Regions from separate parts of the Paenibacillus pabuli genome, predicted to be linked through region 1. Evidence: predicted binding sites of a transcription regulator. Region 1 holds the regulator's gene; each other region holds the start of a gene.

Region 1 (3,290 bases):
TGCTGTTGAAGTCAAAGAGATGTGGGATCGTTTGAGCGATGCCTTGTTTAGCTTGCTGCCTGAGCGGAGTGATGCTTCTCCGGGTGAAACGGGGCAATTTTCCCTCAGACTGAAGCCTTCAATGAAACCGGCGAAGTGGCAGGAGCTGCAGGATTACGAAAACCAGATTTATGTCACACTGGGGGACTTGATCCGTAAGGGAGACAAGCTGCTTCTTGAAGTCAAAGAAGACCAGGACGATTATCAATCGGATAGCTTGATCACGGACATTACAGGTCTGCTTAAGGATTTGGCAACGCTCAAAGAGAACCTTCGATTCTTCATGCGAATGGATGATGCCAAAACGGTATACTGGATGGAGGCGAGCGGCCAATTCCGCAGCAAATCACTGCAGCTCTATGCGGTTCCTGTTGATGTTAGTGCACAGCTGAAGGACATGTTCTTCGATAAAAAGAAAAGCGTTGTCCTTACTTCGGCTACGCTCTCTGTCGATAAGTCATTTCAGTTCATGATCGAACAGCTTGGCTTGCAGGAAGCGGCTGACAATAACCGTTTGCTGACGTCCATGCTGCCGTCACCATTCCGATACAGGGATCAGGCACTGCTGGTGATACCTCGTGATTTCCCAAGCGTAAAGGGCAGTGTTGGTGATGCTCACTTTGTCGACATGCTCGTAAGATCTCTGGCTGAAACGGCTATTGCGACACGAGGACGCATGATGGTGCTCTTTACTTCATACAGAATGCTGCGGCAGGTGTATGACCCATTAAAAGAGGCACTGTCGGGTAACGATATTTCGCTGCTCGGTCAAGGTGTGGACAGTGGCAGTCGTTCCAAGTTAACCCGCAGGTTTCAGGATGCGAAAGCAACGGTACTGCTCGGCACCAGCAGTTTCTGGGAAGGGGTCGATATCCCTGGAGAGGCGCTAACCTGTCTGGCCATTGTCAGATTGCCCTTCCAGCCACCGAACCATCCTCTTGTCGAAGCGAAGAGTGAACTGCTGCAGGAACAGAAAAAGAATCCGTTTATGAAGCTGTCTGTTCCACAGGCCGTAATTCGTTTCAAGCAGGGATTCGGAAGACTTGTCCGTACGGCAAAGGATCGAGGCATTGTCATCGTTTACGACACACGGGTGATTGAGTCTTATTACGGAAAGTATTTCTTATATTCATTACCGGGTCCCAAAATGGAGCATATGCTGACGGAACAGATGGTTCCCCGGATTAGCGAGTGGCTGGAAACACCAGCACAGGACCAATCTACTGTAAATTAGGTATGACGTCGTTGCGCAATAAGGGCTTCTCGCTGTAAACTTTATTAGAGTGTGGATCATCCTTGGAGCACTTTTAATTTTATATTTCATAAGGCATCTTGCATGATTTCATTCGGAGACGAAAACGGTTATGCGGGATGCTACATTTTTATTTATCTATCGTGGCCTTGGTAAGGGGGAGCAATGTAATGAAATCAGATAAAATTTCGGAAGCTGTGGTACGCAGATTGCCTGTTTACTTACGTTATTTGAGTGAACTGCATCAACGTGAGGTAGGCACGGTGTCATCACAGGAACTGGGACTACGCCTGGATCTTAATCCTGCCCAGATTCGCAAAGACCTTGCATACTTTGGGGACTTCGGTCGCAAAGGCATTGGATATGACGTATCGTATCTAATCGAAAAAATCCGTCATATCTTGAAAATTGATCAGCAAATCAATGTTGCTCTGGTCGGGGCGGGTAACTTGGGACATGCATTATCCAATTACAATGCCTATCTGAAAGACAACATGAAAATTGTTGCTGTTTTCGATGCATACGGCCCTAAGATCGGCAGTCAGATTAACAGCTTGAAGGTACAGCCCATGAATGAACTAACGGATTCGGTCAAAAAAGATAATATTCGTATTGGCATCATTACCGTTCCGGATACCGAAGCTCAGAACGTAGCCGATCAGCTCGTGGAATCCGGCATTGAAGCGATTCTGAACTTTGCACCAACCATCTTGAAAACACCACCGCACGTCCGTATTCATCATGCTGATTTTACAACGGATCTGCTTAGCCTGGCTTATTATCTGGAGAACGGAAAGGACGACGAGGAAGATGACGACAAATAGATGGGTAATTCATAACGGCAAATTTGCTGTGAATCAGGGTACGGAATGGACTGTGGTTCAAGGATATATGGTCGTTGAAGACGACAAGATTGTGCATATTGGTGAGACACTGCAAGATGGAGATGAGAACCTGCCGAAGGTTGATGGCAAAGGACTGGTCTTTTTGCCGGGTCTGATCAATACGCATGGTCACGCAGCCATGTCGCTTCTGAGAGGTCATGGGGACGATCTGGCCCTGCAAGTATGGCTTCAGGAGAAAATGTGGCCTATGGAGGCGAAAATGACGTCTGAGGACGTGTATTGGGGTACCTCCCTTTCTGTATTAGAAATGCTGAAAGGCGGAACGACTGCATTTCTGGATATGTATGACCATATGGACCAGGTGGCGAAGGTGGTTGAACAATCCGGTATCCGGGCCGCATTGGCACGTGGTGTTATTGGTCTCTGTTCTGAAGAAGAGCAATTGCGCAAACTGCAGGAATCGGCTGCGTTTGCACGCGAGTGGAACGGACAAGCTGGTGGTCGAATTACGACGATCATCTCACCGCATGCGCCGTATACTTGCCCTCCGGATTACATAGAGAAGCTGGTACAGGTTGCACATGATCTGGATCTGCCGCTGCACACCCATATGTCGGAAACCCTTCGCGAAGTCGAACAGAATGTAACGGATTATGGTCTGCGTCCAGTAGCACATTTGGAAAAGCTCGGTTTCTTCTCTCGTCCTTCTCTCGTAGCTCACGCTGTGCATTTGAATGATGAGGAGATTGAAATTCTGGCACGCCATGATGTAGCGGTCTCTCACAATCCGGGAAGCAACCTGAAGCTTGCTTCGGGTGTTGCGCGAGTTCCGGATCTGCTGAAAGCTGGAGTAACCGTATCTCTGGGAACAGACGGACCTGCAAGCAACAACAACCTGGATATGTTTGAAGAGATGAGACTGGCTGCTTTGATTCATAAGGGCGTATCCGGTGACCCAACAGCGGTACCAGCGGGGGAAGCGCTGCTGCTCGGAACGGGGTATGGTGCCAAATCCATCTTCCTGAACAATACGGGAGTACTCCAAGTAGGCATGAAGGCTGATTTCATTGCGCTAAATATTGAACAAGCACACTTCTATCCGCACACGGATCTGATCTCTCATACCATTTACTCCGCTTCAGCCAAAGATGTGG
Region 2 (3,290 bases), 530 kb from region 1:
TTTGACCGAAATGTCCGCAATGCGTTTCAGTTCTTCCGGAGTGGTTACACCGCCGTACATGCGCGGTACTACCGTATACGTGCCATCTTTCTGAATATTGGCGTTCATACGTTCATTAACGAAGCGGGATTCCTTCTCGTCTTCATGTGTATCCGGCGCAATCATGCCCAGGTAATAGTTGATTGCCGGGCGGCATTTGGAACAGCCTTCAGGCTGGCTCCAGCCCAGGACATTCATCACTTCCTTGGTCGTTTGCAAACCTTTTTGCTTGATTTCAGCTACAATTTCATCCCGGCTGAGCGAGGTACATCCACAGATGCCCTGTTTGGCACCACTAGTGAAGTTGTCTCCCAATACGTATTGTAAAATTTGCTCCACCACCGGTTTGCAGCCACCGCATGAACGGGTTGCACCAGTGCAGGCTTTGATCTCGTCGACGCTGGTCAGACCCTGATTCGTGATGGCATCGACAATGGTTCCTTTGGTTACACCATTACATCCACATACGATCTCGTCCTCGGCCATCGTTTCGACGGAGGCAGCTTTTTTGTGACCGCCACAGCCCGTACCCATCAGCGAGGCATACAGCTCATCCGTCATTTCGGCTCTTTGTTTGATTAATTTCTGCAATTCGGCAGAATCGGTCACGTCACCAAAGAGCACAGCGCCGACCATGATGTTGTCCCGCAGCAGGATTTTTTTGTAAGTCCGTTTCCAGTCATCCTTATGGCTGATCACCGTATGGTCCGGACTATCGAGGAACTCACCTGTGGAGAAGACGTCCACACCTGAAATTTTTAATTTTGTAGATACGACAGAGCCTTCATACGGAGCAGTCTCCACACCGCAGATATGCTTGGCGAGAATCATGCCTTGTTCAAATAAAGGGGCAACGAGGCCGTAACATACGCCCCGGTGTTCGGTACATTCCCCGACGGAATATACGCCTTCCAGTGAAGTCTGCATGTAGTCATCGACGACGATGCCCCGGTTAACCTCCATGCCGCTTTCACGGGCTACAATTGTGTTGGGCTTAATGCCTACGGCCATAACGACGAAGTCTGCGTCCAGCACGGTATCATCGGCAAATCGGAGACCTTCCACACGTTCCCCACCGATCAGTTCAGCCGTCTGGGCCCCCATTTTGAAACGAATACCCTGACGCTCCAGTTCCGCTTTTAACATGGCCGAAGCCTGAGGATCGAGCTGACGTTCCATCAAGTCTTGCATAAGATGCACTACAGTAACGTCCATGCCGAGCTGCACCAGTCCTTTGGCCGCTTCCAGTCCGAGAAGTCCTCCGCCGATAACAGCTGCTTTTTTATATTGCTTGGCTGCTTCCAGCATCATATTGCAATCGGCAATATCCCGAAATCCGACAACGCCTTCTTTATCATGACCCGGAACCGGGAGAATGAAGGAGCTGGAACCTGTAGCGATAATGACTTTATCGTAGGGCACCCGTGTGCCTTCGTTCGTTACGACTTCCCGGTTGTCTGCATCGATACGGGACACGGTTGTCCCGGTATGGAGCGTGATGCCATTGTCTTCATACCAGTGCAGATCATTCAGCACGATATCATCAATGGTTTTGCTGCCCTCCAGGACATAGGACAACATGATCCGATTATAGTTGGGATAGGGCTCCGTGCCGAAAACCGTAATGTCATAGCGTGAAGTCAATTTCAAAATTTGTTCAACCGTACTAATGCCGGCCATACCGTTACCGATCACGACAAGTTTTTCTCTTTTTCCGTTCATGTGTGTAAGCCTCCTTGGTTTAACACTGGACAATATCAACATTTTTAGTGGTTTATATTTGAATCATACCGTGGATTGCTAACACTTAATGTGATTTATTTCACTAAGAAAGATATAAGTAGCACAATTTAATAAGTGTGAGCCCCGTCACGGAAACTGTTTTTTATTGAAGTATGAAGAAGGGAAGGTATTGAGGTCGTGACTCTAATCTAAAATAAGAAATACGAACTATTGTTCTCTTTTTCTTTTCGGTGTAACATCGAGAATGGGATATGATGTTCCCTATTTCTTCGAAAGGAAGTTTTTGCATCATGATGGGAAGATCCCACCTGATTATTGGAACAGGCGTCTCACTATCTGTTCTTCAGCTGATGGGGATGCAAGTAACGGCACCGGCAGTTACGGTTGCGCTCATTGGTTCACTGCTGCCGGACATTGATGAGCCGAATTCCTTGTTGGTATCCAAGGCGCTGCCCAATAGTTTGATCAGGCTGCTGCAAACCATTTTGCTGCCTACAGCCGTATTTGTGTACTTTTATGTGCAGGCGAAGCCTTGGAATCTGCTGCTTGCCATTTTGGTCGGACTGGTATCTTTCCTGCCGTCACGTTCGCTCCGCAAAGTGTTAATGTTTGTCATCGGACTGGGTCTTGTATTCTACGGTCACGCATTAGCGCCATGGAACCTGATTGCGGGGAGTCTGCTCATGTTATGTACTACGCTGACCCATAGAGGGCTAACACATACTGTCTATGGAACTGCAGTCTGGGGAGGACTCTTATACAGCACAACGCATGTGCAGGGACCGGAGATCTGGGTTGCCGGTGGAGTAGCCTATGCCATGCATCTTCTTGCAGACTCGTTGACGAATCGCGGGATTCGTCCGCTTCCGCCACTGAAGTGGCGGATCAGAGCGAATTTGATGAGCACGGGGACCAAACATGGAGCCGTGGTAGAAAATGTATGTATCGTGCTAACGCTTATTTTGGCCTGGATCGCATTTTCGCCGTTATTCCTGTAACTCTGAGCAATTTTTGCGTCGTGGTTTTGAATCGGATTATGCAAACGTGCTGAACAGCAAAAGAATTCAAAAACGCCAGTCCTGGATACATGGACTGGCGTTTTTATTGACTCTCCGAGTCCTGTAACGCTCCTTGCCATGTAGATCGTTCAAGCGGCTATCCACTTGTGAACTAGGATCAGGAAGAGGATGGGGAATCGGTAAGCCCATCAATATCGGAAGAGCCAAATACAAATAACACAACAAGGATGACTACAATTAATAGCTCTGCAAATCCAGTTCCATCAAAGTCAGACATCATCCCAACCTCATTTCATTCTAATCATTTAGGAATTCATTCTTTTTTGGAAAGCCCGCATCACATCATCCAAAGTCACATCGCCCATCTCGTCAAGAAATTGGACCACTTTATCCGCATTCGAAGGCGAAATGTTTGTCAGTGTTTTATACTGTCCGACCAGCTCAACGACCAGAGTGGCTTCGCGAAACAAGGTCACGGCATCGACTCTT
Region 3 (3,290 bases), 180 kb from region 1:
GGCACCAAGTTCCCGCTGTCTGCAGAAAAATTAAGTCCGGTACTGGCTTGTTACAAAGTTAAAACCGCAGCTGAAGGGATTGAGCGTGCTGCAGAAGTGGTTGCCTTTGGCGGAATGGGTCACTCCTCGGTCATTCACTCGAATAACGAAGAAGTCATAAGTAAATTCGCGGATCGTCTGCAAACGGGACGGATTATCGTGAATTCACCATCCACACACGGCGCCATTGGGGACATCTACAACACCAACATGCCGTCATTGACCCTGGGATGTGGTTCATATGGACGTAACTCGACCTCATCGAATGTAACTGCCGTCAACTTAATCAATGTGAAAAGGGTGGCTCGCCGTACCGTGAATATGCAATGGTTCAAAGTGCCGAACAAAGTGTACTTCGAAAAAGGAGCAACGCAGTATCTGGCCAAAATGCCTGATATTACTCGCGTAGCCATCGTTACGGATGCCATGATGGTCAAACTGGGCTATGTGGAAAAAGTGGAGCATTATCTGCGTCAACGCCAAATGCCGGTAGCGATCGAAGTATTCTCGGATGTGGAGCCCGATCCATCAACAACTACGGTAGACCGCGGTACGGAAATGATGCGACGCTTCCAGCCTGACTGCATTATCGCTCTTGGTGGTGGGTCCCCGATGGATGCTGCCAAAGCCATGTGGCTGTTCTACGAATATCCGGACACGGACTTCAACGATCTGAAGCAAAAATTCATGGATATCCGTAAACGGATCTACAAATATCCACGCCTTGGATCAAAGGCAAAATTCGTAGCCATCCCGACAACGTCGGGTACAGGCTCGGAAGTAACATCGTTTGCCGTCATCACGGACAAAAATCTGGGCAACACCAAATATCCGCTCGCAGACTATGAGCTTACACCTGACGTCGCAATCGTAGACCCTGAATTCGTATATTCCCTGCCGAAAACAGCCGTTGCAGATACAGGTATGGACGTACTGACACATGCCATCGAAGCGTATGTATCAGTTATGGCGAATGATTATACCGATGGTCTGGCCATCAAAGCTATCCAGCTGGTATTTCAATACCTGGAGCAATCGGCGCTGCAAGGTGACAAATTGGCACGTGAGAAAATGCATAATGCTTCGACGATTGCCGGCATGGCTTTTGCTAACGCGTTCCTGGGCATTAACCACAGCTTGGCGCACAAATGGGGCGGTCAGTATCACACGGCACATGGACGTACCAATGCAATCCTGATGCCGCACGTCATTCGTTATAACGCGAAAAAACCGACTAAATTTGCATCGTTCCCGAAATATTCGCACTTCGTAGCAGATGAACGGTATGCTGAAATTGCCCGAATTCTGGGATTGCCTGCACGCACTACAGAAGAAGGGGTAAACAGCCTCATCAATGCGATCCGCAAACTGAACAAAACACTGGGCATTGAGGAATCGTTCCAGGAAATCGGATTCGATGCCAAAGACTTTGAAGCTCATGTGGACTATCTGGCTGATCGCGCATTCGAAGACCAATGTACAACTGCTAATCCGAAACTGCCACTGGTGACTGAACTGGCAGACGTTTACCGGAATGCGTTCTACGGACGGTTTGAATAAACTATAGTGCAAAATAGTAAACAATCAGTTTAAGGTTAAGGCAGTTTCAGGGTTCCCCGGAAGGGGAGCCCCGATTGCCGTCTTTTTGTCGAGAACGGAATCCTTGGGGGATCCGTTGAATTTAACATTTTACACGACAACGGAGGGGCAGAAATAACCTGTAAAAGCGAAGCGTTCGCGTTTATCCCCGGATTTTTCCCTTTAAAAAGGGAACGAAAAAATCTGGGGATAACAGCGATTGGAAGGTTGTTCTGCCACGCAGTGATCTGGTGTAAACTTTTACTTTCACTATGATCCAGCAACGGTGGAGTGAGGAAGTTCACCAACTTTGTGATAAAAATCACAGATGGTGAAACTGGCAGGACGTATACTGAAAATGTAAGAAAAACATCCATCCCGCGGTTCCGGTTCCCATGTAGAGAGAACGTGTTCCGGCTGATATGTGAAAAAGTTCACATTAATCGCGGCTCTGGGCACAGATGAGACGAATTTTGCTGCACCCTGTCATGTGTCCGGAAATCCAAATTTGTGGAGGGATTACTATGTCGGTGATCGAAAAAGACGTAAAACAACAAACAGGCTGGAGAAACTTTACGAAAGGCACATGGACCAAATCCGTGGATGTGAATGATTTTCTGGCACATAACCTGTCTCCGTATTACGGGGATGAGGCATTTCTCGCAGGGGCAACACAGAACACAAAAGAACTGTGGGACATCGTATCTGATCTGACCAAAAAAGAACGGGACAACGGCGGCGTACTGGATGTGGACGTAAACACTCCGGCAACGATTGTGTCTCACCAACCAGGGTATCTGGATCAATCCAAAGAACAGATCGTCGGTGTACAAACCGATGCTCCATTCAAACGCTCTATTCAGCCAACAGGCGGAATTCGCATGATGATTGATGCATGTCAAGCTTACGGCTTCGAAATGCCTCAAGAAGTCATTGATATATTTACCAATATTCGCAAAACACATAATCAGGGTGTATTCGATGCGTATACATCCGAGATGCGTGCAGCACGCAAAGCAGGCATCATTACCGGTCTGCCTGATGCTTATGGCCGCGGCCGGATTATCGGTGATTATCGCCGGGTTGCTCTGTATGGTGTGGATTTCCTGATTCGCGCCAAAAAAGCAGAGCTGAACGCTCTTGAAGTGGATGTCATTGATGAAGACGTGATCCGCCTGCGTGAAGAGTTATCCGAACAAATCCGGGCTCTGCAGGAATTGAAGCAGCTGGGCGAAATGCACGGCTTCGATATTTCCCTGCCGGCTACCACAGCGAAAGAAGCGTTCCAATGGCTGTACTTTGGTTATCTCGCTGCCATCAAAGAGCAAAACGGTGCTGCCATGTCCCTTGGACGTGTATCTTCGTTCCTGGATATCTACATTGAACGTGATTTGCAGGAAGGCAATTTGACTGAAGAGCAGGCTCAGGAACTGGTTGACCATTTCGTTATGAAACTGCGGATCGTCAAATTCCTGCGTACACCGGATTACAACGAGCTCTTCAGCGGTGACCCAACGTGGGTGACCGAGTCCATTGGCGGGATGTCCGTGAACGGGGAAACGCGTGTAACGAAAAACAGCTTCCGTTTCCTGCATACCCTGCATAATCTGGGACCTGCACCGGAGCCAAACCTGACTGTACTCTGGTCCACCAAACTTCCGGAGGCATTCAAA

Evidence for each region. The regulator Rex, encoded in region 1, represses fermentation and respiration genes when NADH is low (regulators of the CRP and FNR family bind a similar motif). The targets are predictions, from matches to a motif close to TTGTGAAATATTTCACAA.
Region 2: the regulator Rex is predicted to act here: its motif matches at 1,850-1,867, upstream of nirB (nitrite reductase large subunit NirB).
Region 3: the regulator Rex is predicted to act here: its motif matches at 2,040-2,057, upstream of pflB (formate C-acetyltransferase).

What each region holds. Positions count from the first base shown of each region.
Region 1 is NZ_JBDOIO010000004.1:1,454,774-1,458,063, forward strand. It holds gene dinG (ATP-dependent DNA helicase DinG) at 1-1,273, shown strand, start outside; gene ABGV42_RS26270 (redox-sensing transcriptional repressor Rex) at 1,462-2,115, shown strand; gene ABGV42_RS26275 (amidohydrolase) at 2,102-3,290, shown strand, end outside.
Region 2 is NZ_JBDOIO010000004.1:921,823-925,112, forward strand. It holds gene nirB (nitrite reductase large subunit NirB) at 1-1,761, opposite strand, end outside; gene ABGV42_RS23710 (metal-dependent hydrolase) at 2,073-2,780, shown strand; gene ABGV42_RS23715 (hypothetical protein) at 2,959-3,081, opposite strand; gene ABGV42_RS23720 (hypothetical protein) at 3,107-3,290, opposite strand, start outside.
Region 3 is NZ_JBDOIO010000004.1:1,274,787-1,278,076, forward strand. It holds gene adhE (bifunctional acetaldehyde-CoA/alcohol dehydrogenase) at 1-1,599, shown strand, start outside; gene pflB (formate C-acetyltransferase) at 2,142-3,290, shown strand, end outside.